Linked DNA regions of Blastococcus colisei. The protein of the gene in region 1 binds, or shares a complex with, the protein of each later gene. Links are inferred from orthologs where the notes say so. Each region holds a gene or a part of one and is shown on either strand. Other genes may lie near its edges.

Region 1 (15,931 bases):
AGCAGCGCGTTGGCCGCCCCCCGGGCGATGCCGTCGGCGAGCCGGGTCGGGTTGGTGACGAACAGGTCGTCGCCCACGATCTGCACCCGGTCGCCCAGGGCATCGGTCAGCGCAACCCAGCCGTCCCAGTCCTCCTCCGAGAGCGGGTCCTCGATGGAGACGACCGGATAGGCGTCGACCAGCTCGCGGTAGTAGTCGACCAGGTACTCCGCCGAGCGGGACTGGCCCTCGAAGTCGTACCCGCCGTCGGTGTGGAACTCGGTCGCGGCCACGTCCAGGGCGAACGCGATGTCCGAGCCGAGGGTGTAGCCGGCCTTCTCGACGGCGTCGGCGATGAGGTCCAGCGCGTCACGGTTGCTCGGGAGGTCGGGGGCGAAGCCGCCCTCGTCGCCGAGGCCGGTGGAGAGCCCGCGGCCCTTCAGCACCCCCTTGAGCGCGTGGTAGGTCTCGGTGCCCATGGCCAGCGCCTCGGCGAAGGTGGCGGCGCCGATCGGGGCGATCATGAACTCCTGCACGTCGACGTTGCTGTCGGCGTGGGCGCCACCGTTGAGGATGTTCATCATCGGCACCGGCAGCAGGTGAGCCGAGGGACCACCGACGTAGCGGAAGAGCGGCAGACCGGTGGAGTCCGCGGCGGCCCGCGCGACCGCCAGGCTCACGCCGAGGATCGCGTTCGCGCCCAGGCGCGACTTGTCCGGCGTGCCGTCGAGGTCGATCAACCGCTGGTCGACCAGCCGCTGCTCCGTCGCCTCGTAGCCGACCAGCTCGGGGCCGATGACGTCGAGGACGCCGTCCACAGCCTGGGTGACACCCTTGCCGCCGTAGCGCTCGCCGCCGTCGCGCAGCTCGACCGCCTCGAAGGCGCCCGTGGAGGCGCCGCTGGGCACGGCGGCCCGGGCGATGGTCCCGTCGTCCAGGGCGACCTCGACCTCAACGGTGGGGTTTCCGCGCGAGTCCAGGATCTCCCGCGCGCCTACGGCATCGATGCTCGGCACAGGGGCAGCCTAACCAGGCTGCTCCGTCCCGCTCGTCAGCCGCGCGTCACTGGCGTCTCTATACGGCCCGCCGGGCGGGTCGGAACCGGAGCCCTCGCCCGCGCGGCTCCACGGGCGCGACCATCGGCATGCCCCTGAAGGCTGCTCCAGGGACACCTGCCGCGCGAAGGTCAGACGAGGGAGATCGGCTCTCCGAGACGGATCTCCCCATCGGAGAGGACGTCGACGCGCAGCCCGCCGCGGTGGATCAGCGGCCGCAGGATCCCGGGCCCGCTGAGCCGGTCCAGGTGGACGCAGGGCTCACATAGCCGGCGACCTTCGCATAACGCGGTGCCGAGGGAAAAGGTGCGTCCGACGAGGGCGTTGACGTCGATGCCCCGGGTGAGCACGTTGCGCCGGGTACCGGCGAAGCTCAGCGGCTGCCCAGCCGCGGCCATCTCGTCGAGAACCTCGGCGGCGATCAGGGTCAGGTCGTACCCGGGGCGGTGTCCGGCACGAGGACTGAACGTGCCGGCACGCGCGGCGTAGCGGTCGCCCTCGAGTCCGCGTCCGGCGCGCGCCTGCCCGATCTCCAGTAGCTGCATCGGCGCCTCGGCCGCGGGCGCGACGGCGATGCCTTCGACGGTGCCGTGCAGGTCGGGCACAGCCGGGGTCTGCCGGAGTACCGGGTCGAGGGAGGCCACCGCGTAGGCCTCGGTGATGCGGAGTTCGACAGTCGCCCGGCCCACCAGTGCCGGGGCCTGAGGGCTCAGGACGACGCCCGGCGGCGTGCCGAAGGCCAGCACGGCCACGCCAGGGGCGTCGGGTCTGGATCTGACGGCAGGGTCGGCGGCGTCCACGACGGCGATCCACCAGCCAGCCCACTGGAAGCGCACTGCGTCGGCGATCGGCACCAGTCCCGAGCCGCGCTCGGCAAGCCAGGTGCGCCACGCGCCCAGAGCGTGCGCCAGATCGTTGTCGGACAGAGGCACGTCGCCCACGGGAATCTCGGTGACGGATGCCAAACAGGTGGCGAATCCGCGGACCAGCACGGTGGCGTCCGGGCCGCCCGGGAGCTCGACGTCGATCACGGGGCCTCCCAGAGAGCTCGAGCCCCTCGCGCAGGGCACGACGCACGCGGACCTTACGGGCAGCGGGGAAGCCGACGCACGACTGTCCGAATGTGTTCCTAGCTGGGCCGCTACGGGACATCTCGTGGCGGCCATCATCCGCATCTCGTGGCTCGCCGACTGGACCCCCAGTTGTGACGCTAGAAGGGCGGGATGTCGAGGTCGCTGCCGAACCGCGGTGGGCGACTGACCAGCACCTTGCCACTGGGCATGGTGATCGCCAGCCCTCCGTCGTCGACCGCATCGAAGCGCCAGCCCGGCGCCTGATGCTTGAGCCGGTGATGGTGTTCGCAGAGGCAGCAGAGGTTGTGGTACGCGGTTGGGCCCTCGGGCCACTCCCGCCGGTGGTCGAGGTCGCACGTCCGAGTGCGGGCGCGGCACCCCGGGAACCGGCAGCGCCGGTCGCGCAGCCGCACGAAGCGGTCGAGTTCCGCTCCCGGCGTGTACCCGTCGGTTTCCGACGGCGGACCGAGGCACGCACCGCGGCGGATCCCCGCGGCGTCGGTCAGGGCGATCAGGCTGCCCCGCAACTTGTCGACGACGGCGATGTGCGGCCGATGGGCCAGCCCCGTTCCGCCGAGGTCGCGCACACCGATCAGCGCACCCACGTCCAGCAGAGTGCGCAGCTCACCGTCGGTCCAGGTGCCGTCGAGGATCGCCTGCCTCGCCCCGGCCAGCCCTTCCCGGACCGCGGCCTCGTTCCGCGCCCGGGCGAGTGCAAGCCACTCGCTCAGCGTGCGGTCCTTCACGGGCGTGGGCTGGGGCCCGTGACCTGTCCCGCCCCGGGGCGGCTCGGGCTCCGACTCGAGCTCGAGCTCCGGCTCAGGGGCGGCGTCGCGCTCGGGCTCGGGCTCCGGCTCAGGGGCGGGGTCGCGCTCGGACTCGGGCTCCGGCTCAGGGGCGGGGTCGCGCTCGGACTCGGACTCGGACTCGGACTCGGACTCGGACTCGGTGAACGATCCGGTAGTTGCCGGGGAGGCATGGGTCTTCGGCGCCGGGGCGCCGTCGTCGGGCAGATCCCCGACGTCCGGTGCCGGGCGGGGCATCAGGCCGAACGTGTAACCGAGCTCGCGCACCATCTCGGCCGGCACGAGCATCCCCTCGATCTGCCCGGGCTCCGCGCCGCCGAGCATCGTCTCGAGAGTTGCCACGAGGGTGAGCGCGATGGTGACCGGCGGCATGCCGTTCTCCCCGGGTCGCAGGATCAGGTCCTGGACGCAGTCGGCCATGCGCTGCTGCTTGGTCCGCTCGTCGCCGTCGGCCCGGGCATCCTCGGCGTACACCTCCAGCGCCCGGTAGATCGCCGCCGCGGCCGGCAGGGGGAGGTCGAGGGACACCGTGGCGGTGCCGTCCCGGCGGTCGTGCAGCCGCACGCCGCGCTCACGGACGGCCGCCACCAGCTTGCGGGCGGCGGCATCGGCATCCTTGCGCAGCACGATGCGCCGGGCACAGTCGCCCAGCTGAGGGGGCGTCTTGCGGTCGAGCAGCCCCAGCACGTGCCCCTCGATGTCGGCGCGCAGCGCGTCGTCCTCGACCGGCCCGACCACGTTGACCATCTGCCGCGCATGCGCCGGGGTCAGCTCGCCACGGGCCAGCAGGGCGTGCGTGCCGGGCAGCCGCTCGACCAGCACCAGCGACTCCGCCAGCTGCGCTCCGGCAGCCGTCGAGGTGATGCCCAGCGAAGGAGCCACCTCGTCGACCGCCCACTCGCTCACCCCCGACAGCGCAGCTGGACGTGCGGCCCGGGTTGCGGCCGACATGGCCCCCTGCTCCCCCGGCTGCCGGTCGAACAGCTCCGACGGCCGGCATCGGGCGAACTCGGCCAGCGACGTCGCGACCACGGCCGACAGCCGGGCGATCGCCCGGGACGCGGCGACGGCCCGCTCCAGATGATCGATGCCGGCGTCGAGCACGCGCTTCAGTTCGGAGAGATCCGGAGCGCCGACCTGTCCGTCGTCCCCGGCGGGACGCCCAGGGGCCGACGAATGCCCCGGGCGCGCACCACGGTCACCGGGCACCCACTCCCAGGCGACTTCCGGCCCGGGACGGAGCACCTCGACCACGGGCCGCTCAGGGCGGTCCAGCAGAGCCGTTGTCAAGGCACGTTCGAACGACGATGGGAGGGAAGCACCGTCCCGCACGCCGCAGCCCTGCTCGAACATGCGTTCGATGATACCGGTGATGCGGCGCGCCGACCAGTGGAGAGCCCACCTGTGGACGAACGGCCGGCGGGGTGGGGAGCGGCGATGTGCCGGCTACGACGGTCGGTCCACCGAGGAAGCGGCGGCCTCGGCGTCGAGCTCCCCGGCGTACCGGCGCACTGCCTCGCGGAGGGCGTCCTCGACGTCCCATCCGCGCTGCTCGGCGGCCGTGACGACGGCGAGCAGCCGCTCCCCCAGCTCCTCCGGGCTGCCGACGGAAAGCTCGGCGGGCTCCGGCGTGCTCAGCCCGGCCCGGCCTGCGCGCCGCACCAGGGCTGCTCCCCACGCAGCCGCCGGCTGGGACCGGGAGACACCCTCGGTGGGTGAGCGCCGCTGCTTCTCCGCCTGCTTGATCTCCTCCCACCCCGCCTCGACGGCGGCGACGTCCCGGGGGCCGGCGTCCCCGAACACGTGCGGGTGCCGCCGCACCAGCTTGTCCACCAGGTCGCCGGCGACGTCGTCGATGTCGAAGCGGCGGTCGGGCGACGCCTCGGCCGCGACCCTCGCGTGGAAGGCCACCTGCAGGAGGACGTCGCCGAACTCCTCCCGCATGGCCACCGGGTCGTCATCGACGATCGCGTCGTAGGCCTCGTGCGCCTCCTCCAGGAGGTAGCCGCGCAGCGAGGAATGGGTCTGCTCGGCGTCCCACGGGCAGCCACCCGGGGAGCGCAGCCGGTCCATCACCGTGACGACGTCCAGCAGCCGGGCTCCGGGCGGCTCCGGCGCACCCACCACCACGGGGACACCTGGGAAGTCGGCCGCCTCGGCCGGCGCCCCCAGGCAGACGACGTCGTCCGTCCGCGCAGCCGCGGCCGCGACGTCGGGCAGCTCCTCGACCGGGACGTCCGCGGCCCGCAGCATCTGCGCCTCGGCGACCGCTCCGGGCAGCGCGACGACGGGCCGGGGCCCGGTCACCGCCCGCCAGCCGGACGCGCCGAGGAGGGCGGGGAGACGGGGGTTGACGGTGACGAACTGGACGACGGGCACCCGGTCAGTCTCCGGGACCGCCGTGCCGCCCCTACTCCGCGGGGGCGGGGGCGGGGGCGGGGGCGGTGGCGGCCGCGTCCTCGTCGCCGAGGATGTCGACGACTCCGCCGCCGCCGGGGACGAGCCGCCCGTCCTCCAGCACGCCGTAGCGCGGGTTGACCGTGACCTCGAGGTCGTCCCGCACGGCCTCGATCCGCTCGTTGCCCGCCGTCTCGACCGCCTCGCTCTCCAGCTGGGGGCGGACCTCCTCGAACGACGGGTAGACGACGCCTTCGACGAAGGTGACGACGACGCCGCCGGCCTCGGGCACCGGCGTCGCGAAGGCGGTGTTGGGGGCGGCGGCCGCGATCCCCTCGGCCAGGATGGCCGGCAGCTGGTCGGGAGCACGGGACTCCAGCGCGGGGATCGTGGCCGCCCCGGCGTACTGCGCGGCGAGCGCCGGGTACGCCGCCGGATCGGCGGTGAGCTGTGCGACGACGGCCTGCGCCGTGGCGTCGTCGGGCACGGTGATGTAGCCGAACGAGACCTCGCCCAGGCTCTCCCGCACCTCCTGGTACCGCGCCCGGAGTGCCTGGTCGCTCAGCTCGTCGGCCTCTCCTTCGGCCTCGGCGATCTCCCGCCGCACCAGCTGCTGGCGGACGTTCTCGACGACGTCCACGCGACCGATCCCCTGCTGGGCGAGCTGGCCGAAGACCTCGTCGGGATCGTCACCCCCGAGCAGCTCGTCGATGCGGGCGCGCACCTCCTCGTTGCCGACCCGCACGTCGTAGCGCTCGGCCGCCTCGGCGTAGACCTCCTCCTGCACCAGGAGGCCCAGCACGCGACGGGTGAAGTCGTCCCGCTGGCCCTCGGCGTAGGCGGCGACCCCGGGATCGGCCAGCCGGTCCTCGACGGCCGACTGCAGCTCGCTCACCGAGATCTCCTCGTCACCCACGTAGGCGGCGACGCTCGGCGAGGTCCGGCAGGCAGTGAGGCCCGACACCGCGACGGCAAGGAGGAACCCGGACACGACCACCCGGGGAACTCGACGCTTCAGCACGCCCGCAGGTTGCCACACCGGATGTGACGGTCGCCGCACACCGGCCGAGGCGTGCGGCAGAAATGGCCATATCTGCCGCTACGGGCCGGCATCAGGCAGCTACCGGCTGCTCTATGACGGCCTTCAGCACCGAGTGCAGGTTCTCCAGCAGCGCGACGTCGCGCAGCGGGGTCCGGCGGTCGGGGCCCACCGGCACCTTGAGCGAGATGGTCTCGACGGCGGCCTTGTACGAGGCGCCGTCGGCCAGCCGGGCCAGGCGCATCTGCTGCGACTCCCGGAGCGGGACGGGCGAGATCCGGATGGCCCGCCCCTGCAGCGACACCTCGCTGATGCCCAGCGCGCGCATCGCCGTCCGGAAGCGGGCGACCGCGAGCAGGTTGAGCACCGGGGCCGGCGGAGCGCCGTAGCGGTCGGTGAGCTCGTCGAGCACGGCCTGCGCCTGCTCGTCGGTCTGCACCGACGCCACCTTGCGGTAGGCCTCCATGCGCAGCCGCTCACCCGGCACGTAGTCGTGCGGCAGGTGCGCGTCGACCGGCAGGTCGACCCGGACCTCCAGCGGCTCGACCGGCGCGGACTCGCCGGTGACCTGGGCGCGGTAGTCGGCCACCGCCTCGCCGACCAGCCGCACGTAGAGGTCGAACCCGACGCCGGCGATGTGCCCGGACTGCTCGCCGCCGAGCAGGTTGCCCGAGCCGCGGATCTCCAGGTCCTTCATGGCCACAGCCATGCCGGCGCCGAGGTCGGTGTTGTGCGCGATCGTCGTCAGCCGGTCCACCGACGTCTCGGTGAGCGGCCGGGTGGGGTCGTAGGTGAAGTAGGCGTAGGCCCGCTCGCGGCCACGGCCCACGCGGCCCCGGATCTGGTGCAGCTGGGAGAGGCCGAAGGTGTCGGCGCGGTCGACGATCAGGGTGTTGGCGTTCGGGATGTCCAGGCCGGACTCGACGATCGTCGTCGCGACCAGGACGTCGTACTCCTTCTCCCAGAAGCCGACCATGATCCGCTCGAGCTCGTGCTCCTTCATCTGCCCGTGCCCGACGGCCACGCGGGCCTCGGGCACCAGGTTGCGGATCTTCGCGGCCGCCTTGTCGATCGACTGCACGCGGTTGTGGATGACGAACACCTGGCCGTCGCGCAGCAGCTCGCGGCGGATCGCCGCCGCCATCTGCTTGTCCTCCCACGCGCCGACGTAGGTGAGCACCGGGTGCCGCTCCTCGGGCGGGGTGAGGATCGTCGACATCTCGCGGATGCCGGTCAGCGACATCTCGAGCGTGCGCGGGATGGGCGTCGCCGACATCGACAGCACGTCGACCGCCGTCCGCACGCTCTTCAGGTACTCCTTGTGCTCGACGCCGAAGCGCTGCTCCTCGTCGACGATCACCAGGCCGAGGTCCTTGAAGCGGGTGGTCGGCTGGAGCAGCCGGTGGGTGCCGACGAGGACGTCGATCTCGCCGGCGGCCAGCTTGCGGATGATCTCGTCGCTCTCGGCCTTCGACTGGAACCGGGAGAGGACGGCGACGGTCACCGGGAACTGGGCGAACCGCTCGGCGAAGGTCTTGACGTGCTGGTTGGCCAGCAGCGTCGTCGGCACGAGGACGGCGACCTGCTTGCCGTCCTGCACCGCCTTGAACGCCGCCCGGACGGCGATCTCGGTCTTCCCGTAGCCGACGTCGCCGCAGATGATCCGGTCCATCGGGACCGGCTGCATCATGTCGGCCTTGACCTCGTCGATGGCGCCGAGCTGGTCGGGTGTCTCCTGGAAGGGGAAGGCGTCCTCGAGCTCGCGCTGCCAGACGGTGTCCGGCCCGAAGGCGTGGCCCTTCGTGGCCATCCGCGCGGAGTAGAGCCGGATCAGCTCCGCGGCGATCTGCTTGACCGCCTTGCGGGCGGAGTTCTTCGTCTTCTGCCAGTCGGCGCCGCCCAGCTTGGACAGCGCCGGCGCCTCGCCCCCGACGTAGCGGGTGAGCTGGTCGAGGGAGTCGGTGGGCACGAACAGCCGGTCCGGCGGCTGGTTCCGCCGCGACGGCGCGTACTCGACGATCAGGTAGTCACGCTGCCCGCCGTTGACGGTGCGGCTGATCATCTCGATGTAGCGGCCGATGCCGTGCTGCTCGTGGACGACGAGGTCGCCGGGCTGCAGCTGGGCGAGGTCGACGGCGTTGCGCCGGCGGGCCGGCATCTTGGTCGCGTCGCGCATCGACGTGCCGCGCTGGCCGGTGAGGTCGTGCTCGGTGAGCAGCGCCAGGCCCACGCCGGGGAAGGCGAACCCGGACTCCAGGTTGCCCTGGGTGACGTAGGTCAGGCCGGCGTCGGGTGCACCCGCGATGTCCGGCACCAGCCGGACGCCGAGGTCGGCCTCGGTGAACTGGTCCGCGGCGCGCTGGGCCGGACCGGGTCCCGCGAAGGTGACGACGACCCGCCGGCCCTCGCGGGACCAGGTGCGCACCTGTTCCGTTGCGCGTCCGACGTCGCCGGAGAACCGCTCGACCGTCGTGGCATCGAGGGTGACGTGCCCGTCGTCGTCCTCCGAGGCCAGGGTGAAGGCGCCCGTCGTCCACCACGGCAGGCCGCGGATCCGGGCCGCCGTCTCGATCTCGGCCAGATCACGGAAGGACGACGCCCCCAGGTCGATCGGGGCCTGGCCGGCCTCCGCGGCCGTCGACCAGGAGGCGGCGAGGAACTCCTCGGCGGTGCGCACCAGGTCGGCGGCGCGGGTGCGCACCCGCTCGGGGTCGCAGACCAGGACGTGCGTGTCGCGCGCCACGAGATCGGTGAGCAGCTGCATCTCACCAGCGACCAGGGCGGGGATCAGCGACTCCATTCCCTCCACCGCGATCCCCTCGGCCAGCTTGCCGAGGATCTCGGTCAGCTCCGGGTGCTGATGAGCCAGGGCTGTGGCGCGCTCGCGCACCTCGGGCGAGAGCAGCAGCTCCCGGCACGGCGGGGCCCAGAGCCGTTCGGGGCGCTCGTCGAGGGAGCGCTGGTCGGCGGCGGAGAAGTAGCGCAGCTCGTCGACCTCGTCGCCCCAGAACTCGACGCGCACCGGGTGCGGCTCGGTCGGCGGGAAGACGTCGAGCAGACCACCGCGGAGGGCGAACTCACCACGTTTCTCGACCAGCTCCACGCGGGTGTACGCGGCGTCGACCAGCGCACGCGCGACGTCGTCGAGGTCAGCGGAGTCGCCGGGCTTCAGCTCCACGGGGACGAGGTCCCCCAGGCCCGGGGCGAGCGGCTGCAGCACGCTGCGCACCGGGGCGACGAGCACGTCGATGGTGCCGTTCTCGCCCGGGTGCGTGAGGTCGCGCAGCACGGCCAGCCGGCGGCCGACGGTGTCCGCACGCGGGCTCAGCCGCTCGTGCGGCAGGGTCTCCCACGCGGGGAAGGTCTCGATCCGCCGTCCTGGGACGAAGCAGCGCAGGACGTCGGCGACCTGGTCTGCGTCCCGCTCCCCCGCCGTCACCACGAGGACGGGCACGCCGGCGCCCGGCTGCTGCGCCGCCAGGGCCGCGGCGACCAGGGGCTGGACCGGCGGCGCCGCGGTGACGGCCAGCGAGGTGCGGCCGGCCGAGGCGGCGACGCGCGCCATCCCAGGATCGGTGAGGACGACGTCGAGCACGCCGCGCAAGGTCACGAGGGTTTCACTCCTGGAGGTTTGGGCGGCCGCGCACACCGCCGACCGCGGCGGGGGCCGGAGGACCAGATTAGTCCCGCATCGCCGGCCTCGCTGACGCACTGCGGGCCCCCGACCGGTGGTCGGAGGCCCGCAGCGAGCGCGCCGGGTCAGCCGGCCGCAGCGAGGACCACCGTGAGCGTGGTGGCCCGGGAACTGGCCGTGGCCACCGTCGCGGTCAACCCACCCACCTGCCCCGCCGGCACCGGAGCGCCGCTGTCGGCCACCAGCGTGGCCACATCCCCGTTGCCCGCACCGGCGATGTTGCTGCGCTCGGCCAGCTCCGCCGGCGGCACCCACAGCCGCTCGTGCGGCGCCTTGTCCGACCACACCGACAACACCCACGACCCCGCCGCGGCATCGGCGGTCGGCGTGGTGTGCGCCGTCAGACCCCGCCCGCCACCGGCACCGGTCACCGACGCCACCGGACCCTCCGCCGACGTCCCCGAATAGGCCATCAACTGCAACGTCAACGCCGAGGACGAACTCCCCCCGACATCCACCGTCACCGTCGACCCCGCATCCTCGGCCGTCGCCACCCGCGCGAACACCTGCGTGGTCATCTGACCGCCGTCGGTCACCGACCCGGCCAGCTCCCAACCCACCGGCACCGTCCCGGTCAGGCCCGAGTTCACCGACAACACCAGCACCAGGCCATCACCGGCCTGCACCGCGTCAGGCACATCCACCGAGATCGCCCGCACCGGCCGCGCCGCCGTCCCCGCCGACCCCCGCAACCCGATCCCGGCACCCACCGTCGGCGCCGCGGCCACCGTCACCGTCGCCGTCTGCCTGCTCACCTGCCCGGCCGAGTCGGTCACCGCCAGCGCCACCTCATAGTCACCGGCCGCGGCGAAGGTGTGCTCCACCACCGCACCAGAGCCGGACACCCCGTCCCCGAACTCCCACGCGAACGAAGCCACCGCCCCCTCCCCATCGGTCGACCCCGACCCGTCGAACTCACACGTCAGCTCCGCACACGACGACGAGATCACCGCCTCCGGCACCGCATCCACCGGCGGAATCTCCTCATCAGGGGTCCCCCCGTCACCGGGCTCCGCACCCGGAGGCGACCCGGCGGGTGCCAGGACGACGGTGAGCGTGGTGGCCCGGGAACTGGCCGTGGCCACCGTCGCGGTCAACCCACCCACCTGCCCCGCCGGCACCGGCGCGCCGCTGTCGGCCACCAGCGTGGCCACGTCACCGTTGCCGACCCCGGCGATGTTGCTGCGCTCGGTCAGCTCCGCCGGCGGCACCAACTCCCGCTCGTGCGGCGCCTTGTCCGACCACACCGACAACACCCACGACCCGGCCACGGCATCGGCCAACGGCGTGGTGTGCGCCGTGAGACCCCGGCCCCCTCCGGCGCCGGTCACCGAGGTCACCGGCCCCTCCGCCGACGTCCCCGAGTACGCCAGCAGCTGCAACGTCACCGCTGACGACACCGGCAGATCCACCGTGACCGTCGACCCGGCGTCACCGGCGGAGGCCACGCGGGAGAACACCTGGGTGGTCATCTGACCACCGTCCGACGCCGAGCCCGCCGGCTCCCAGCCTGCCGGCGTCGTACCGGTCACCCCGGAGTTCACCGACAGCACCAGCACCAGACCGTCCCCGGCCCGCACCGCCTGCGGCACGTCCACCGAGATCGCCCGCACCGGCCGCGCCGCCGAGCCCGCCGACCCGCGCAGGCCGATCCCGGCACCGGCCGCCGGCGGCGCCGCCACCGTCACCGTCGCCGACTCCGTGGTCGCCTGCCCGGCCGCGTCGGTGACGGTCAGCGCCACCTCGTACTCTCCCGCCGCGGCGAATGTGTGGCTGGTCTGCGGCTGCGTGGCGGTCGTCCCGTCCCCGAAGTCCCACGCGAACGAGGCCACCGGGCCCTCCGCATCGGTCGACCCCGACCCGTCGAACTCACACGTCAGCTCCGCACACGTCGAGGAGATCACCGCCTCCGGCGCCGCGTCCGCCGGCGGGGTGCCGTCCCCGGGCGCGAGGACGACGGTCATGGCCGTCGACCGGCTGCTCGAGGTGGGCACCGTCGCGGTCAGCCCGCCGACCTGACCGGCCGGCACCGGGGCGCCGCCGTCGGCGACCAGCGTGGCCACGTCACCGTTGCCCGCTCCCGCCAGGCTGCTGCGCACCTCCACCGCGCCAGGGGCGGTGAACTCCCGCGCCGCCGCCTGCTTGTCCGACCACATCGACAGGACGACCGACCCGGTCTCCGCCTGCGTCACCGGGGTGGTGTGCGACGTGCCACTGCCGCCGATCGCGCCGGTCACCGAGGCGATCGGCCCGCTCGTCGAGGTGCCCGAGTACGCCAGCAGCTGCAGCCCCAGCGCGGAGGACACCTCGCCAGGAACGTCCACGGTCACCGTCGATCCGGCGTCACCGGCGGAGGCCACCCGCGAGAAGAGCTGGGTGGTCATGCTGCCGCCGTCGGTCTGCGTCCCCGCGAGCTCCCACCCCGCCGGCACCATGCCGGTGAGACCCGAGTTGACCGACAGCACCAGCACCAGCCCGTCCCCGGCCCGCACCGACGCCGGCACCTCGACCGAGACCTGCGTCGCCGGACGCGCGGTCGCCGCCGCCGAGGCCCGGAACCCGATGCCGGCCTCCTCCTGCACCGTCACGGTCAGCTGCTGCGTCGTGGAGGTGCTCGCCCCGTCGTCGTCGGTGACGGTCAGGGTCACCGCGTACGCACCAGGAGCACCGAAGGCGTGCTGCACCGCGGCCCCCGCGGCGGTGGCACCGTCGCCGAAGTCCCAGCGGTACGAGGCCGCCGTCCCGTCGACGTCCGCGGACGCGGCACCGTCCAGGGCGCAGGTCAGGCCGAGGCAGTCCGCGACGAAGGCGGCCACCGGCGGCTGGTTGGCCGGCGGGGCGAGGACCAGTCCCCGCGAGCGCCAGTCCCGCCCGTCCCGCGAGGGCCCGCTGACGATCGGCGCCGTGCCATCCCAGGTACCGCCGGCGAACCCGAATCGGCGCAGGTCCCCGCCAACCGTGGCGACGTACAGATCGTCGCGCGACAGGAACATGCCCGCGGCACCCAGGAAGCCGGGGCCGGCCGCGACGAACTGATCCTGGGAGACGATCCCGCTCTCGGGCGAGAAGTAGCGGTAGTACAGGTAGGTGGAGTCGCTGAGCGAGTAGTACAGCCGTCCGTCGCGGTAGGCCATCCCGGTCACCCGCGCCAGCTGCTCGTAGAAGGTCGGCACCACACCGCGATAGAACTCGGTGGCCCCGTGCCGCGTGTAGGTGACGGTGCTCCAGTACGGATCGTTGTACGGGTCGATGCGCTCCGCCGGCCCGAGGTCGCGGCCGTCGAAACTGCGGCGGTGCAGCGCGTAGCTGCCGTCCCCACCCGGATAGCCGTAGAACAGGACGTCGTCCACGAGCACGGCCCCGCGGGCCCGGCTCCACACCGTGCCGCCACTGTCCACCGTGCGGTCGGTGCCGGCGGTCGTCCCGTCGAAGAACCGCGCGCGGATCGTGTCCGTCGCGGAGCCGACGCCCGTCCGGCCCACGAGGAAGACGTCGGCGGGCAGCGACCCCATGGCCTCGGCCGGTGCCGAGGTGCCGCCGGCCAGCGGGAAGTACCCGAGCCGCGGCCGGCTGTGCTCACGGTCGCCGAAGTACTCGGTATCGGAGCCCACGTAGAGCCCGGACGCCGTGGTGAGCAGGGCCTCGGCGCCGTGGCCGCGCGGGTTGCGGCCCGGGTTCCACGACAGCGGCACGCCGGTCCGCGGGTCCAGCGCGGCGATGCCCGGGCGCGGCACCGCGCCAGGACCCGGCGTGTCATGGCCGCTCGGGTTGTTCATCCACCGCTGGTGGCCTCCGACGTAGACCGCGCTGTCGCTGGCGGCGACCGAGAGCAGGGTGTCACCGCCGGTGACGGCGATCCAGCGCGGCTGGATCGCCTGCCCCCGCGCCGCCGGGTCCCAGGCCGCAGCCGTGTCGCACAGCGTGCCGTCGTACTTCGCGCCCGTGGTGACCACCACGAACGAGGAGCCGTCGGGAGTGAAGTCCACGTCGCGGACGTAGAAGTCGAACCAGGAGGACAGGCACTCCGGCGTGTACCTCTCGGTCCGCCAGTCCGGGTCGACCACGGCACTGCCGGCGTCCAGCCGCAGAAGTGCGAGCTGATCGCGCGGCAGACCGTCCGCGCTGCGGAAGTTGCCGATGACGGCCAGCCGCGAGCCGTCCGGGGACACGTCCATCTTGCGCACGCCGACAGGCGCCCTGGCGGTCCCACGCGGCCAGTTGTGGTTCTCGTAGAGGTCGACCCCCATGTAGTCGTCGACGGCGCCGGTGACGGGGTGCACCGACGCGAGGCCGCCGTGCGGCACCCCGCTGACCGAGCCGAAGAAGCCGGCCAGCAGCAGACGCCCGCCCGTGACCGCCAGGTCGTTGACCGCACCGTTGATGCCGGGCACCGCGAAGCCGGGCACGCGCGCACCGGTGGCCAGCGAGACCTGCACCAGGTTGCGCGCCGTCTCGCCGTTCACCGTGGCGAACGTGCCGCCCAGGTAGACGGTGCCGTCGGGCCCGGGGGCGATGGTGTTGACGTTGCCGCTCACCACGGGGCGGAAGGCCTGGTCCACGGCGCCGCTGACCGGGTCGAAAGCGAACACGTAGGGCTGGTCGAAGGTGGTGCCGCCGTTCACCCCGGCGTCGCGCACCTGCGTGAAGGTGCCCGCGACGACGATGCGCCCACCGATCTCCTCGAGGTCGAGCACCGTGTTGTCCAGGACGTGCGGCGTGCGCCCGTCCGGCGCGTCGGTGACGATGCCGGCCTGCGGCACTCCCGCCGAAACCGTCCCCGGGCCCAACGGCACGAGCAGCAGGGCGATCAGCACCGCACCCACCAAGCGACCGAACGTGTGCATGAGTCAGTGCCCCTCCGCATGGAGGGCTCCCCCGTGTTCCCGAGCCCCCGATCGCCCGGCAGCATCACTCAGCGTTGCGAAGTGGGTCCACGGCAGCGTGGGAATCTCCCCACAACAGGTGAGTTTCACGGAGCTGCGCGCACTCCATTCGTCACTGTCCGTGATACCGGCGGCTCGCTCCGGCCTCGTCCACCGCGACCGCAGACCTCCCCGAACGGGTGAGCCCGATCGCCCGGCCGGCGCCACGCCGCGGCTCCGGCACCTACCGTCGGCCCGGCGCACGAGCCTTTCCGCACGGCGCTCGAGCGCACCGGAGGACGGGGGACGTGTGGACCTGCAGCTGACGCTGGTCGTTGCCGGTCTCGTGATCGGCATCGTCGTCGGCATGACCGGCATGGGCGGCGGCGCCCTGATGACACCCGCTCTCGTGCTGTTCTTCAACGTCCCACCGCTGGCCGCCGTCTCCAGCGATCTGGTCGTCTCCGCGGTCATGAAGCCGGTCGGCGGCGTGGTCCACCTGCGCCGCGGCACCGTCGATCTCCGCCTGGTCGGCTGGCTCTGCGCCGGGTCGGTGCCCGCGGCCTTCGGCGGGGTACTGGTCTCGCGGGCGCTTGGGTCGGGAGCCGGCGTCCAGCAGTGGACGAAGATCGCCCTCGGTGCCGCGCTGCTCCTCGCCGCGGCGGGCCTGATCCTGCGCGCCTACCAGTCCCTGGTCGCCCGGGGACGACGGGCGGCCGACCGGGCCGCCGGTCGCCCGGTGACCCGGGACGAGGCGACCGTGGGGGGCTACCGGGTCCGGCCGGTCCCCACCGTTCTCGTGGGCGTCCTGGGCGGGCTGATCGTCGGCATGACCTCGGTCGGCTCGGGATCTCTGATCATCATCGCGCTGCTGGCGCTGTACCCGCGGCTGTCCGCCGCCGGCCTCGTGGGGACCGACCTGGTGCAGGCCGTTCCCCTGGTCGCGTCGGCGGCCCTGGGCCACCTGCTCTTCGGCGACTTCCGCCTCGACCTGACGGCCTCGTTGCTCGTCGGGTGTCTGCCGGG
Region 2 (15,246 bases), on another replicon or contig:
GCGAGACCACGTCCGCCGCTGCGATCGCCTCGAGGACGGCGGCGTGCACCGGAGGGTCCGGCGGAGAGACGAGGATCTCCCTCACGTGCCCCGGGGTGGCGGCGATGGCGACCTGTCCCTTGATGGTGCGGGTGCGCTCGGGGTCGTCGGGGTCGGTGGTCTCCACCCGGGCCACGAGGTCGAGCGGCACGTCGGCCATCGGCAGGACCCGACCGCAGCAACCGAGCAACTCACCGAGATCGTCGAGGGCGCGGGTGATCTCCCCGCCGTGCATCTCGGTGAGCCCGGTGAGCATGAGGTTGCCCACCGGATGCCCGGCCAGGACGCCGGTGCCCCCCAGCCGGTGCTGCAGGAGCGCGGCCAGCTCCGCCCCCCGCGGAGTGTCGCCCGCCAGCGCCGCCAGGGCCATCCGGAGATCCCCGGGCGGCAGCATGGGCATCTCGCGCCGGATCCGGCCGGAGGAACCGCCGTCGTCGGCGACGGTGACCACCGCGGTCAGCTCCTGGGTGATCCGCCGCCACGCCGCCAGCGCCGCGGCCAGGCCGTGCCCGCCGCCGAACGCGACGACCCGGGGCTCGCTGCCCACTACTCGCCGCCCACTACTCGCGGCCCAGATCGCGGTGCCGGGCCGCCGCGGTGAGCCCCTCCGCGGTGAGCCGCCGGGCGAACTCCTCGGCGATGGCCACGCTGCGGTGCTTGCCGCCCGTGCAGCCGACGGCCAGGGTCAGGTAGCGCTTGCCCTCGCGGCGATAGCCGGGGATCAGCAACCGCAGCACGTCGGTGTACCGGTCCAGGAACTCCCCGGCGTCGTCCTGGCCCAGCACGTAGGCGCTGACCTCGGCGTCCCTGCCGGTCCTCGGCCGCAGCTCCGGGATCCAGTGCGGGTTCGGCAGGAAGCGGGCGTCGACGACGAGGTCCGCGTCGAGCGGCAGTCCGTACTTGAACCCGAAGCTCATGACGGTCGCGGTCAGCGGCTGCGTCCGGCCCTCGCGGGCGAAGGCGTTCTCCAGGGTCGCCCGCAGCTGGTGGACGTTGAGGTCGCTGGTGTCGACCCACAGGTCGGCATCCCCGGCGATACCGGTGAGCAGGGCCCGCTCCTCGGAGATCCCGTCGATCAGCGTCCCGTTCCCCTGCAGCGGGTGCTCGCGCCGCACCGACTCGTACCGGCGCACGAGGACCTCGTCCCGGGCGTGCACGTAGATCACCCGCGGGCGGTTGCCCGCGTCGGCCAGCACCCGGATCGACTCCTGTAGGTCGCTGGAGAAGGCACGGCTGCGCACGTCCACGACGGCGGCGAAGCGGCGGATGTCCCCGCGTGCACCCAGCTCGACCATCGGCTGGAGCAGCGCCGGGGGGAGATTGTCGACGACGAACCAGCCGAGGTCCTCCAGGACACGGCCCGCGCTGAGCTTGCCCGCGCCGGAGAGCCCGGTGACGACGACGACCTCGAGCGGCTGGACCTCCGTGGTCGTGGGATCGAGCGCCGGCTCGACGTCGCTCTGCGGTCCCGCCGGACCGCCGGGAACGTCCGGCGGCGGGGCGGAACCGTCCAGGCCGCTGGCGGACCCTGAGGTCACGACGCCACCCGGCCGACCTCGGCGGTCTCCCCGGCCCCGTCGCGCAGCGCGCCGCGCTCGGCCGGGCCCTGAGGTGCCGTCGCCGACTCGGTCACTCCCGGCGCCGCGGTCGCGTCCTCCCCGGGGACCGCGGTCGCGTCCTCCCCGGGGACCGCGATGGCGGCCTGCACCGCCTCGGCCGTCCGCCGCCCGATGCCGGGCACCGCCGTCAGCTCCTCGACGGTGGCGGCCCGCAGCCGCTTGAGTGAACCGAACTGCTTCATCAGCGCCTTCCGCCGCGACTCCCCGAGGCCGGGGACGTCGTCCAACATCGACACCAGCATGCTGCTGGACCGCTTCTGCCGGTGGTACGTGATCGCGAACCTATGCGCCTCGTCCCGCACCCGCTGGAGGAGGTAGAGCGCCTCCGAGGTGCGGGGCAGGATGACCGGATCGCTGTCGCCGGGCAGCCACACCTCCTCCATGCGCTTGGCCAGGCCGCACACGGCGACGTCGACGATGCCGAGTTCCGTCAGTGACCGGCTGGCGGCGGCCACCTGGGGTGCGCCGCCGTCGACCACCAGCAGGTTCGGTGGGTAGGCGAACCGGCGCGGCCGGCCCTCCTCGGCGGCGATCCCCTGCTCGTCCCGGCGATCAGCCTCGTCCTTGAGGTGGCGGGCGAACCGCCGGCGGACGACCTCGGCCATCGCGGCCGTGTCGTCGGTGCCCTGGGCGACGGAGAACCGCCGGTAGTCGGACTTCTTGGCCAGGCCGTCCTCGAAGACCACCATGCTGGCCACCACGTTGGTGCCCTGGACGTGGGAGATGTCGATGCACTCGATGCGCAGCGGCGCGTCGGGCAGCTCGAGGGCCTCCTGCAGCTCCGAGAGCGCCAGCGAGCGGGCGGTGAGGTCGCTGGCCCGCTTCACCCGGTGCCGGGCGAACGCCTCCTTGGCGTTGCGCTCGACGGTCTCCAGCAGGCTGCGCTTGTCGCCGCGCTGCGGCACGCGCAGCGAGACCTTGCCGCCCCGGAGCTCCTCCAGCAGCTCGACGTAGACGTCGGCATCGTCCGGCAGCTCCGGCACGAGCACCTCGCGCGGGACGGCCTCGCCGGCCTCCCCCACGCCGGTCTGCTCGTCGACGCCGCCGTAGACCTGGAGCAGGAACTGCTCGACGAGCTCGCCGGTGGTGACCGCCTCGACCTTGTCGACGATCCAGCCGCGCTGCCCGCGCACCCGGCCGCCGCGGACGTGGAAGACCTGGACGGCGGCCTCCAGCTCGTCCTGGGCGAAGGCGACGACGTCGGCGTCCGTGCCGTCGCCGAGGACCACGGCCTGCTTCTCCAGCGCCCGCTTCAGCGCACCGAGGTCGTCGCGCAGCCGCGCGGCCTTCTCGTACTCCATCGCCTCGGCCGCAGCGGCCATCTCGCGCTCGAGGCGCCTGATCATCGACTCGGTCTTCCCGGCCATGAAGTCGCAGAAGTCGTCGACGATCTCGCGGTGCTCGTCGGCGCTGACCCGGCCCACGCATGGGGCGGCGCACTTGCCGATGTAGCCGAGCAGGCAGGGGCGGCCGATCTGGCCGGCCCGCTTGAAGACGCCGTTGGAGCAGGTGCGCGCCGGGAAGACGCGGGTCAGGGTGTCGAGCGTCTCGCGGATCGCCCAGGCGTGGGCGTAGGGCCCGAAGTAGCGCACGCCCTTGCGCTTGGGGCCGCGCATGACCTGGAGCCGGGGATACTCCTCGTTCAGCGTCACGGCCAGCGACGGATAGCTCTTGTCGTCCCGGTAGCGGACGTTGAACCGGGGGTCGAACTCCTTGATCCAGTTGTACTCGAGCTGGAGGGCCTCCACCTCCGTGCCGACGACGGTCCACTCGACGCTCGACGCGGTGGTCACCATCTGCCGGGTGCGCGGGTGCAGGCCGGCGACGTCGGCGAAGTAGCTGTTCAGCCGCTGACGGAGGCTCTTGGCCTTGCCGACGTAGATGACCCGGCCGTTGGGATCACGGAACCTGTAGACCCCCGGGGACTCCGGGATGCTGCCGACCGCCGGGCGGTACGTGGACGGATCGGGCATGCCTCCACATTAGGTCGCGGCACCGACACGCCGTCGAGCCCCGGACCCGCCCGCCCCTCGCGTCACAGCGCCGGGGCGCGCGACCCGCCGTCGGTCAGGGCGTCGCGGTCGGTACCGGCCGGGAGCGGTACAGCGCACGGCCGACGGAGGCCGCGACGACCGAGCCCGCGCGGTGTGCGAGCCGGGCTCCGCGTCGGATCAGGGCCAGCGCGCAGAGCACACCGACGACGACGGCCGGGACGGCGACCAGCCCGGGCACGGAGTTCCCGATGGCCAGGAGAACGGACACCACGACCGCCGCGAGCAGGACCAGCCCGGACCGCAGACGGGGACCACCCCCGGACACGCCGTAGGGCGCCCCGGTGATCGACATGTCCGGGTCGCAACCGGGTGTGAGTGCGGTCATGCGCTGCCTCCTCGGGGCCACCGGTCGACCACCTGGGGTGACGTCCGTCACAGCGACCATAGGCGGCCGACTCGGCCGGCTCAAGGGCCGGCCCCCGTGCAGGGTGATCAGCCGCCGAGGGCGGGCACCCGCTGCTCCAGCCAGGCCAGGAGGTCGCCGACCACCTCGTCGCGGTTGATCTCGTTGAAGACCTCGTGCCGGGCCTCCGGGTAGACGTGCTGCTCGACGGCGAGCCCGCGCGCCGCGAACAGCTGCGCGAGGGCGGTCACCTGGACGGCGTCGGCCCCACCGACGGGGTCCAGTTCCCCGGACAGCAGCAGGACCGGCAGCCCGGCGGGCAGCGCGGCCACCGCGTCGGGTGTGGCGGCACGCACGGCCAGCGCGAAGACCCCGGCCGCGTAGGCGGCGGTCAGCGGCATCTCGTCCCCGCACAGCGGATCGGCGATGTAGGCGTCCACCTCCGCCGGGTCGCGGGAGAGCCAGTCGTACCGGGTCCGGGCCGGCTCGAACGACGCGTTGAACGCGCCGAGCGCGTCGAGGGCGTGGTCCCCGGCGCCGGCGGCGACCGCCTCCTCCAGCGCGTCGACGCTGGCGGCCAGGTGCGGCGCCACGCCGATGGGGCCCGACAGCACGAGCCCGGCGAGGTCGGCGCCGTTCCGCTCGGCACCGGCCAGGGCGATGACCGAGCCCATCGAATGCCCCAGCAGCACCCGCGGCACCTCCGGGTGGCGGTCGTCCATCACCAGGTGCAGCGCCTCGATGTCGCCCAGGACGGCGTCCACCCCGGGACCACCGAATCGGCCGATGCCGGTGCTCTCCGCCGTCCGGCCGTGCCCGCGCAGGTCCATCGCGTAGACCGCCAGGCCCCGGGCGGTGAGCGCCCCGGCCAGCCGGCTGTAGCGGCCCGAGTGCTCCGAGGCCCCGTGCACGACATGGACGGTCCCCCGCACGTCGCCGTCCGGGAGCCAGCGGCGGTAGTGCACCCGGGATCCGTCCGGTCTCTGGAGCTTCCCGTCCTCGGACCTCGTCGTCATCGCGCGTTCCTCCCAGCCGTCGGTGTCCACTCGGAGTACCGCCAGGAGAGGTCCCGGTCAAGCCGGCTGCCGGCCGCGGTGGGGACCCCCTACGGTGGCCGGGTGCGCGACGGGGCGGGCAGGACGACCGGTGAGGACCGGTTCTCCCGGGGAAACCCCGGGGATCGCACTGTTCCCGAACATCTCGTCAACCGCCAGGCCGTGCGCTCCGCGCACCTGATGGCGCCTCGTTCAGGGGCCGGCTGCCCGTCCCGGCGCGCACTCCCCTCGTGACGGCGCCCTCCGAGCGACGAGCCGCCGGAACCGCAGCGGGCATCGCGACCGCCCTGCTGGCGGGCCGGTGGCGACGGCCGGAGATGGTCCGTCGGACGGCGGTCGCCCTCGGCCGGGACCGGGCTCCGCGATGGGTGGGCACGTTGGTCGGTGAGGTGCTCGATGCCTACCGGGACCCGCCGGTGGACCGGCCGCGGGAGCTCGCCGGATTCGTCCGGACGACTGCGGGCTGGGCGCGCGGGTGGACCGTCGTGCCGCAGCCCCGGATCACCCGCTGGCAGCCGGCTCGGACCGACGTCGTCCACCGCCCGTACGGCGTGGCCGCGTTGCCGGACCTGACGGCGCTGGCCCGCCTGCTCGACGTGGACGCCGGCGAGCTGGCCTGGTTCGCCGACACCCACCGGCTGGAACGCACCGTGGCCGAGCCGCTGCGGCACTACCGGTGGACGACGGACGGCGACCGGCTGCTGGCGGCGCCCAAGTCCCGCCTGAAGGAGATCCAGCGACGGCTCCTGCGGTACGTGATCGGGCCGCTGCGGGTGCACGGGGCGGCGCACGGGTGCGTGCCCGGGCGCTCGGTGCGGACGGCGGTGACCCCGCACACCGGGGCCGCCCAGGTGCTGCAGATGGACCTGGAGTCGTTCTTCGCGAGCATCGCCGCGGAGCGGGTGCACGGACTGCTGCGGTCGGTGGGCGGACTCCCGGAGCCGGTCGCGCTCGCGGTCACCGGCCTGGTGACCACCGTGGTGCCGCGGTCGACCTGGCGGCGGGTCCCCGTGCCGGACGACGTCGACCGGCACCACCGGCTCGGCCGACGGCTGGCGGGCCCGCATCTCCCCCAGGGAGCGCCCACCTCGCCGGCGCTGGCCAACCTCGTGTGCTTCCGGCTGGACCGACGCCTCGGCGGACTGGCGGCCTCGTTCGGGGCTGCCTACACCCGGTACGTGGACGACCTGACCTTCAGTGGCGGTCGGGGGATCGATCAGGGCCCGTTCGAACGGCTGGCCGGTGAGATCGTCGTCGAGGAGGGCTTCCGGCTGAACCGTTCGAAGACCCGGTCGACGTCGTCGGCCGGCCGCCAGTCCGTGCTCGGGACGGTGGTGAACGTCCGTCCCACCCTGCCGCGCACGGAGCGGGATGCGCTGCGGGCGCTGCTGCACAACTGCGCGACGCGCGGCTGGGCCAGCCAGGTCCGGGACCGCGATCCGGCGACCTTCCGCGACCACGTGCTCGGCCGGGTGGCGTGGGCGTCCTCGATCGACCCAGCCTTCGGCGCTCGACTGCGCGCGCGGGCCGCGCTGATCGACTGGTCCAGGCCGGACGAGGGCGCCTGTGGACGGACGCCCGCGGACCGGCCGTCCGATGGCACGCTTCCCCCTCCGGACGACGACGGAGGGGCGCGGTGCGGAGAACGGTGACCGACGGATTCGGTGTCCGCTGGACGGTACGCGCACGGCAGCTGCGCGGGACCGGCACGCCACCGCCGCGACCGGGCCCGGAGGAGGAGTCCCTCCGGCGTCGGCTGACCGCGGCACTGTCCCGGCTACCCGCTCCGGCGGTCGCCGGGGGCACCGGCGACTGGCGTCTGCCTGCCGACACGGCCGACGTCGAGATGCAAGCGACGTTCGCGGAGTTCCGTGACACCCCGATGCGGCAGGGGACCGCCCCGTGGGCCGTCGGTCACGCCGTCCGGCTCGTCGGCGAGGCGATCGCCCACCTCCGGACGCCGCGGTCGGAGACCTGGGAGGTGGAGCTCGTGGCGCGCGGCCGTATCCGGCGATGGGCCCGGTGGCAGATCACCGGGGCGGACGCCGCGGCGCAGGCGTTGGCGACGGTGGCCGCCGGCGTGGGCGCCGGCCGGGTGCCGGAACCGTGGGCCGCGACGCTCGTCGACGTCGTCGACCAACGGCCCCCGTACCGGCCGCAGCCGGTCGCCTGACCTGAGGCCCGGGTCAGACGACCGGACCGATCAGCTCGCCTTCTTGCGCGTCCGCTTCTTCGGGGCCGCAGCCGCCGCGACGGCGTCCGGGTCGAGGATCGTGGCCAGGTAGCGACCGGTGTGGCTCTCGGGGACCCCGGCGAGGAACTCCGGCGGCCCCTCGGCGACCACCGTGCCGCCTCGGAACCCACCCTCGGGGCCCATGTCGATCAGCCAGTCGGCGCTCTTGATGACGTCGAGGTTGTGCTCGATGACGATCACCGAGTTCCCCTTGTCGACCAGGCCCTGCAGGACGAGCAGCAGCTTCCGGATGTCCTCGAAGTGCAGCCCGGTCGTCGGCTCGTCGAGTACGTAGATGCTGCGGCCGTTGGACCGCTTCTGCAGCTCGCTGGCCAGCTTCACGCGCTGCGCCTCACCGCCGGAGAGCGTCGTCGCCGGCTGGCCGAGCCGGACGTAGCCCAGGCCCACCTCGGTGAGTGTGCGCAGGTAGCGGGCGATCGCCGGGATGGCGGCGAAGAAGTCCGCGGCCTCCTCGATCGGCATGTCGAGGACCTCGGCGACCGTCTTGCCCTTGTAGTGCACCTCGAGGGTCTCCCGGTTGAACCGGGCGCCCTTGCACACCTCGCACGGGACGTAGACGTCCGGCAGGAAGTTCATCTCGATCTTCAGCGTGCCGTCGCCGGAGCACGCCTCGCAGCGCCCGCCCTTGACGTTGAACGAGAACCGGCCGGGCAGGTATCCGCGCATCTTCGCCTCGGTCGTGCTGGCGAAGAGCTTGCGGACGTGGTCCCACACACCCGTGTAGGTCGCCGGGTTGGAGCGGGGCGTGCGGCCGATCGGCGACTGGTCGACGTGCACGACCTTGTCGAGGTGCTCCAGGCCGGTGATCGTCCGGTGCCGGCCGGGCACCATGCGCGCCCGGTTCAGCTGGTTGGCCAGGGTCGTGTAGAGGATGTCGTTGACCAGGCTGGACTTGCCGGACCCGGACACGCCGGTGACGGCCACCAGGCAGCCGAGCGGGAACGTGACGTCGACGCCCTTGAGGTTGTGCTCGCGGGCGCCCTTGACCACCAGCTCGCGGCCCGGCGTCGGCTCGCGCCGCTCCCGGGGTATCTCGATGACCATGCGCCCCGAGAGGTACGCCCCCGTCAGCGAGCGCTCGCTCTTCATCAGGTCGTCGAGCTGTCCGCTGACGACGATCTCACCGCCGTGCTCGCCCGCCCCCGGGCCGATGTCGACGATCCAGTCGGCGACCTTGATCGTGTCCTCGTCGTGCTCGACCACGATCAGCGTGTTCCCCATGTCGCGCAGACGGACCAGCGTCTCGATCAGCCGGGTGTTGTCCCGCTGGTGCAGCCCGATCGAGGGCTCGTCCAGGACGTAGAGGACGCCGACCAGGCCGGACCCGATCTGGGTGGCCAGCCGGATCCGCTGCGCCTCGCCACCGGCGAGGGTGGCCGCCGGCCGGTCCAGGGAGAGGTAGTCCAGGCCGACGTCGACCAGGAAGGAGAGCCGGGCCTGGATCTCCCTGAGCACGCGGTCGGCGATGGCCCGCTCGCGCTCGCCCAGCTCGAGGCCGTTCAGCCACTGGGAGGCCTCGCCGATGGACAGGTTGGTGACCTCGGCGATGGACCGGCTGTTGAGCTTGACGGCCAGGATCTCGGGCTTGAGGCGGGTGCCGTGGCAGACGGGGCAGGGCACGTCGCGCATGTAGCCCTCGTACTTGTCCCGCATGTACTCGCTGTCGGTGTGCTCGTGCCGGCGCTCCAGGAACGGCAGCACGCCCTCGAACGCGGCGTAGTAGCTGCGCTCGCGGCCGTACCGGTTCTTGTAGCGCACGTGCACCTGGTCCGGGGACCCGTGCAGGACGGCCTTCTGGACCTTGGCCGGCAGGTCCTCCCACGCCGTGTCCATGGAGAAGCCGAGCATCTGCGACAGGCCGGTCAGCAGCCGGGTGAAGTACTCGTTGCTCATCGAGCCGGCCCACGGGGCGACCGCGCCCGCACCGAGGCTCTTCTCCGGGTCGGGGATGACGAGCTCCGGGTCGACCTCCTTGCGGGTGCCGATGCCGGTGCACTCGGGGCAGGCGCCGAACGGCGAGTTGAACGAGAACGACCGCGGCTCCAGCGCCTCGAACGAGAGCCCGTCGTCGACGCAGGCGAGGTGCTCGGAGAACGTGCGCTCGCGCTGCGGGTCGTCCTCGGCCATGTCGACGAAGTCGAGGACGACGAGACCGCCGGCCAGGCCGAGGGCGGTCTCCACCGAGTCGGTCAGGCGGCGCTTGGCGCTCTCCTTGACCGTGAGGCGGTCGACGATCACCTCGATCGTGTGCTTCTCCTGCTTCTTGAGCTTCGGTGGCTCGGTCAGCGGGTGCACGACGCCGTCGACGCGGACGCGGGAGAAGCCCTGGGTCTGCAGGGAGCTGAACAGGTCGACGTACTCGCCCTTGCGGGCGCGGACGACCGGGGCGAGCACCTGGAACCGGGTGCCCTCCTCCATGCCGAGGACCTGGTCGACGATCTGCTGCGGCGTCTGCCGGGAGATCGGCTTGCCGCAGTTCGGGCAGTGCGGCTGACCGGCGCGCGCGTAGAGGAGGCGCAGGTAGTCGTAGACCTCGGTGATGGTGCCGACGGTCGACCGGGGGTTGCGGTTGGTCGACTTCTGGTCGATGGAGACGGCCGGGGACAGCCCCTCGATGAAGTCGACGTCGGGCTTGTCCATCTGCCCGAGGAACTGTCGCGCGTACGCCGACAGCGACTCGACGTAGCGGCGCTGCCCCTCCGCGAAGATCGTGTCGAAGGCGAGGCTGGACTTGCCCGAGCCGGAGAGTCCCGTGAAGACGATCAGCGCGTCACGGGGCAGGTCGAGGTGGACGTCCTTGAGGTTGTGCTCTCGGGCGCCGCGGACGACGAGCCGGTCCATGTGATCCCTGTCGGTCGCTGTGGCTGGAATGCGGTGGAGCGGACGGCCGTGGTCGCGGCCGAGGGTGGTGCCGGCCGTGGCTGGCGCGACGGCGGTGTCCCCATGGAGCCAAGGCGCTGCGCCCGGTGACTGTTCCCCCGGCTCCGCGCGTCCCCGTGTCACCCGCGTCACGGGCACCCGGTTGCACGGCCCCCGCGTACCGACCTCAGGCAGGTGCCTCGGCCGGTGGCGCGGTGGGGTCGAAGACGGGTGCGTAGCGCCGCCACGGCTGCAGACGTTCCAGCTCTCCGGCCAGCCAGAGTAGTCGCCCCTCGGCGCCCGGGGGGCCGACGAACTGGACCGCCACCGGGAGACCGTCGGGCCGGACGCCGGCCGGCAGCACCGTGGCCGGGAGCCCCGCCAGGTTCCATGCCGCGGTCCACGGCGCCCAGCGGGCGTTCGCCGTGATGTTGGCGAGGAACGAGCGCTCGTGCCACGGCCGCGCCGCGAGCGGAGGGCCCGTCGTCACCGGACTGAGCAGCAGGTCGACATCGTCGAAGTAGCTCACCATGCGCTCCCGGAATCGCGCGGCCGTCTGCGGGCGGATCAGGCCCGCCCGCCGGACGATCCGGCCGATGCGGGCGTGCGTCCGGCTCCGTGGCTCCAGGGCCCGTCGGTCGATGCCGAGGTGTTCCGCGTCGTCCTCGGCACCGACCATCCAGCGCGCCATCGCGCCGGCCGCGGCCCCGGGGGTGATCGGCGGTTCGCGGCGGACCACCGTGTGCCCCCCGGCGGTGAGGAGGGCGACCACTACGTCGACCGCGGCTCGCGTGGCGGCGTCAGCGCGGACGCCGGGGACGGGCGATCGGGTGGAGAGCGCGATGCGCAGCGGACGTCCCGGATCGCCGGGCGATGCCGGCTCCTCCCCCGCCATGACCCCGTGCGCGACCGCCAGGTCGGCCACCGTGGTGGCGAGCGCCCCGTTCACGGCCATGCCCGACCAGCTGTCGGCCCCGATCTCGGCGGGGACCACCCCCGTGCCCGGCTTCAGCGTGACGAGTCCGCAGGCCGCGGCCGGGAGCCGGAGAGACCCCATGCCGTCGTTCCCGTGCGCCAGCGGCACGGAGCCGGACGCCACGGCCGCCGCGCTCCCGCCCGAACTGCCGGCCGGCGACCGGGCGGTGTCCCAGGGGTTCCGGCTCACCGCGCCCGGCCCGTCGGTCGCCGCGTAGAGGCAGAGCTCAGGGGCGCGGGTGATGCCGACGACGATCGCACCGGCCTTGCGCAACCGGGCCACGACCGGGTGGTCGCGGGTCTCCGGTGGCCCCGAGTCGCGCGCCGAGGAGCCGTCGGTGCAGACCTCACCCGCGACGGCGACGTTGTCCTTGACCGCGATCGGGACGCCGGCCAGCGGCATCGCGAAGCGGGTGAGCGCCGTGTCGACGGCATGCGCCTCGGCGAGCGCGGCCTCGCGTCGCACGGCGCGGAAGGCGCCGACGCGGGCGTCGACGGCGTCGATGTGATCGAGATGGGCACGGACGACGTCGACCGCCGTCACCTCGCCGGAGCGCACCAGCGTCGCGATCTCGATGGCCGGCAGCCCGACGGTGCGAGATGCGTTCCCGGCAGCGGGTCGGTCACTGTCGAGAGCTCCGCTAGCGTCCATGCCAGGACCGTAACGGCGGCCGCTGACACTTTCGATCGGAGTTCCGGATGACCACCTCTCCCCCGGCAGGAAACCGCCCCTACACCGGCGACGTCGAGGTGGGCGGCCCCGCCGACGTGCGGAAACTGCCCGGCCTGACCATCAGCAAGCTGGCGGTCAGCGAGATGGCGAACAACGCCTACCTGCTGCGTTGCACGGGCACCGGCGAGGGACTGCTCATCGACGCGGCCGCGGAACCGGAGGCGTTGCTCGGCCTGATCGGGAACGGCGGCGTGCGCACCGTCGTCACGACGCACGGGCACTGGGACCACCACCGCGCACTGCCCGAGGTGGTGGCGGCGACCGGCGCCGTCACCGTCGCCGGCACCGAGGACGCGGCGGATCTCCCCGTGCCCGCGCAGCGGACCGTCGAGCACGGGGACACCGTGGAGGTGGGCGACCAGGTGCTGGAGGTCGTGCACCTGCGCGGCCACACACCCGGCAGCATCGCGCTGGTGTGGCGCGGCCCCGGGGACGCCGGCGTGCACGTGTTCACCGGCGACAGCCTCTTCCCCGGCGGCGTGGGCAACACGCAGCAGGACCCGGCGCGGTTCACCAGCCTGGTCGACGACGTCGAGGAGCGGTTGTTCGGCACGCTCCCGGACGACGCCTGGGTCTACCCCGGGCACGGCAAGGACACGACGATCGGCGCGGAGCGTCCGCACCTCGGGGAGTGGCGCGCCCGCGGCTGGTGACCTCGGACGCGCGACGACGGGGCCGGTCCGCTAGACCGACCCCGCCGCCGTTGTGGTCAGACCGTCAGGCGTCGTCGCCTTCGTGGTCGTGGTCGTGTCCGTGCGCGAGGCCACCGCCGCCCCCGGCGAAGGTGCCCTCCGGACCGGCCGGTGCCGGCAGGTCGAAGGCCCTGCCGGGCACCTTCTCGCCCGGAACGCTGTTCACCGCCTCGGTCGAGTAACCGAAGTGCAGCATGGCGAAGGCGATCAGGTCGCTGTTGACCTCCAGAGCCTCCGGGTCGTAGTTCTCGATGGTGTCGCAGTCCTCGTGGTAGCACGGGTCGAACTGCTCACCGGTCGTGCCGCCCCAGATCTCCCGCTGCTCCTCGGTCTTGCGCACCTCGGCACCGGTGAAGAGCCCGCCGGACGGGATGCCGTTCTCGATGAACGCCTGGTAGTCGCTGCGCCCGGAGAACTCGCTGTCGTCATAGGGCCGGCCGACCTTGGTGTAGTAGGACTCGTAGACGTCCTCGATCGCCTCGGAACCCTCCGGCACGACGACCGTGGCCGGGAAGGTGGACTCGTCGGCGTCGTACACCCCGAGGAAGTAGTTCGGCGAGCCCACCATGTCGTAGTTCATGTACAGGGCGATGCGCTCGAGTTCCGCGGGCGACAGGCCGTTGACGTAGGCGGTCGAGCCGACCAGACCCTCCTCCTCGGCCGCCCACCAGGCGAATCGCAGCGTGTTGGGCGTGTGGGACTTCGCCATCAGCAGGGCCGTCTCCAGCAGTGCGGCCGAACCCGAGCCGTTGTCGTTGATGCCCGGACCGGCGGTCACGCTGTCGAGGTGGGCCCCCGCCATCACGACGTTGTCCGTGTTCTCGCCCGGTAGCTCGGCGATCACGTTGTAGTCGGTGCGTGCCTCCGGCTCGAGCACCTCGATGAGTGCGGTGGAGCCGGCCTGGGCCAGCGCCTGGCCCGCGTCGAAGCTCGTGCCGACGACCGGCCCCGCCGCCTGGTAGGCGCCGAGCGTCGGGTTGACGACGCCGAATCGGTCACCTGGCCCGGCCGCGTCGCCCTGGTTCATGATCACGACCGCCTCGGCCCCGCTGGCCTCGGCGTTCTCGGCCTTGACCTGGAAGCTGCAGGTGCCGCGCTGGACGAGCGCGATGTCGCTGGATCCGCTGAAGTCGAGGCCGGCGAAGTCGCTCGCCTCACAGGCGCTGCTGTTGGCGCGGTCCCCTGTCAGGTTCACGTCCACGGGGATGACCGGACCCTCGACCGTGCCGAAGCCGGAGCCGGTCGCGATCGCATTGGGGTGCTCGGCCTCCGTCGGTGTGAGCTGTGTGAGCTCCGAGGGGTGGAAGAAGGTGATGGGCACCGGGTCGAGCGTGACCTCGTACCCGGCGTCCCTCAGCAGACCGGCGACGTACTCGACGCTCTCGGCGTAGCCCTCGGTGCCGGCGGCCCGCGAGTTCGGGTACACCGGGTCGTTGCTGTTGTCGGCGATCTTCTGGAACGCCTCCATGTGCTCGCGGACGCCCTCGAGCGTCACGCACTGCAGCAGCTTCTCGTAGGTGTTGTTGCTCCGGTTGTCGCAGGCGTTGCCCGGCGCGGCGGTGGCCGCTGTGGCGGGCAGCGCCAAGGCCAGCAGAACTCCGCTGCTGGTCAGGGCGATGGTTCGAGACATCGTCCGTCGTGCGGACGCGGTCCGTCGTTCGCTCACGCTCGGTCCCTTCGATCAGTGATCGGTGACGGGGCCTGCCACCGATGCCGACTCCGTTGTCGGCTTCCTGGACCTCACCGCGTCGATGCGCAGTTGCATAGAGCCAGTTCTCGGACACGCCGTGTCAGGTAGAGCAGCGGTAGGGCTTGCTTTCGCCCTGTTCGCGCCGCAACACGCCGTTGACCTGGCCTTTCGCCTCCACTCAAGTTGGCGACACGCCGGAGGCGCAGAGTTACATTCTGTGTTCACAGCCAGCGTATCGTGATGAATTGAACACTCAACGTGACGTCCGCAGGTCTGGGTGTGGTCATGCGGCAGTCATCGTGACGCCGCGACCGCTTGCGCCGTAGTCCACGGGGAAGCGGGCGTCGTGCTGCCGTCCGGGCGCGAGAAAGCTCAGCAATCGCTCCCCTCCCGCGTGGACGTCGTCCCGCTCGGTGGTTCGGCGACGTCCGCACCCCCGCTCGGGCTGCAGCGGACCGTCAACGGCTCGGCGGGCCGGGAGGCGGGCGGGTCCCCGTTCGCCTCGGCCGGCAGGCCCCCGTCGCTACCCCTCGTCGAACAGCTCGACGACCTCGTCGGCGGTTCCGGGGAGGTACAGCGGGACCACCGACACCATCCACTCGGGACGACGTCCGTCGACGGCGACGGCCAGGTCCCAGGCCGCCCGTGCCGTCAGCGGGCCGAAGCAGCCGTCATCCCCGTCCTCGCCGACGTCGACCTCGACGAGCCACTGGTCGGAGAGGTCGGCCGCGAGCTCGGCGAAGACCGGCTCGGCGTCGTCGTCGGGCTCGGGGGCGTCGGCCTGGACGGGATAGATGAGCGCCATGGCTGCACGCTATGGGCAGGACCGTCCGTGGTGCCTCTTCTGGCGCTCGCCGAATTGCCGGCAGGTGCCGTCCGGACCGTCAGTTCAGAGCTGGATGCCCCGGGTCAGCGCGCCGTCGACGACGAGGT

The links.
Region 2: the proteins of mfd (region 1) and uvrA are in contact, whole or in part, in a crystal structure (PDB 4DFC), measured with the Escherichia coli proteins. The link is inferred for Blastococcus colisei from one-to-one orthologs.

The regions. Positions count from the first base shown.
Region 1 is NZ_VFQE01000002.1:254,487-270,417, forward strand. The notes cover bases 6,223-10,313. They hold mfd (transcription-repair coupling factor), read right to left. Parts: upstream 9,960-10,313; coding sequence 6,423-9,959; downstream 6,223-6,422. Other genes in these bases: FHU33_RS20740 (SurA N-terminal domain-containing protein), read right to left, coding at 6,223-6,331; FHU33_RS20750 (PKD domain-containing protein), read right to left, coding at 10,109-10,313. Also shown: eno (phosphopyruvate hydratase), read right to left, coding at 1-995; FHU33_RS25540 (MOSC domain-containing protein), read right to left, coding at 1,166-2,065; FHU33_RS20730 (HNH endonuclease signature motif containing protein), read right to left, coding at 2,245-4,203; FHU33_RS20735 (nucleoside triphosphate pyrophosphohydrolase), read right to left, coding at 4,360-5,292; more of FHU33_RS20740, read right to left, coding at 5,324-6,222; more of FHU33_RS20750, read right to left, coding at 10,314-14,887; FHU33_RS20755 (sulfite exporter TauE/SafE family protein), read left to right, coding at 15,216-15,931. UniProt on the Escherichia coli protein: Couples transcription and DNA repair by recognizing RNA polymerase (RNAP) stalled at DNA lesions. Mediates ATP-dependent release of RNAP and its truncated transcript from the DNA, and recruitment of nucleotide excision repair machinery to the damaged site.
Region 2 is NZ_VFQE01000001.1:1,895,708-1,910,953, reverse strand. Bases 7,114-10,519 are described here. They hold uvrA (excinuclease ABC subunit UvrA), read right to left. Parts: upstream 10,206-10,519; coding sequence 7,314-10,205; downstream 7,114-7,313. Other genes in these bases: FHU33_RS09010 (amidase), read right to left, coding at 10,411-10,519; FHU33_RS09020 (hypothetical protein), read left to right, coding at 7,114-7,283. Outside these bases: FHU33_RS09050 (gluconeogenesis factor YvcK family protein), read right to left, coding at 1-586; RNase adapter RapZ, read right to left, coding at 600-1,577; excinuclease ABC subunit UvrC, read right to left, coding at 1,574-3,631; FHU33_RS09035 (hypothetical protein), read right to left, coding at 3,726-4,037; FHU33_RS09030 (alpha/beta fold hydrolase), read right to left, coding at 4,145-5,071; FHU33_RS09025 (reverse transcriptase family protein), read left to right, coding at 5,341-6,762; more of FHU33_RS09020, read left to right, coding at 6,759-7,113; more of FHU33_RS09010, read right to left, coding at 10,520-11,850; FHU33_RS09005 (MBL fold metallo-hydrolase), read left to right, coding at 11,898-12,584; FHU33_RS09000 (M28 family peptidase), read right to left, coding at 12,649-14,253; FHU33_RS08995 (hypothetical protein), read right to left, coding at 14,837-15,118; FHU33_RS08990 (SDR family NAD(P)-dependent oxidoreductase), read right to left, coding at 15,203-15,246. UniProt on the Escherichia coli protein: The UvrABC repair system catalyzes the recognition and processing of DNA lesions. UvrA is an ATPase and a DNA-binding protein. A damage recognition complex composed of 2 UvrA and 2 UvrB subunits scans DNA for abnormalities.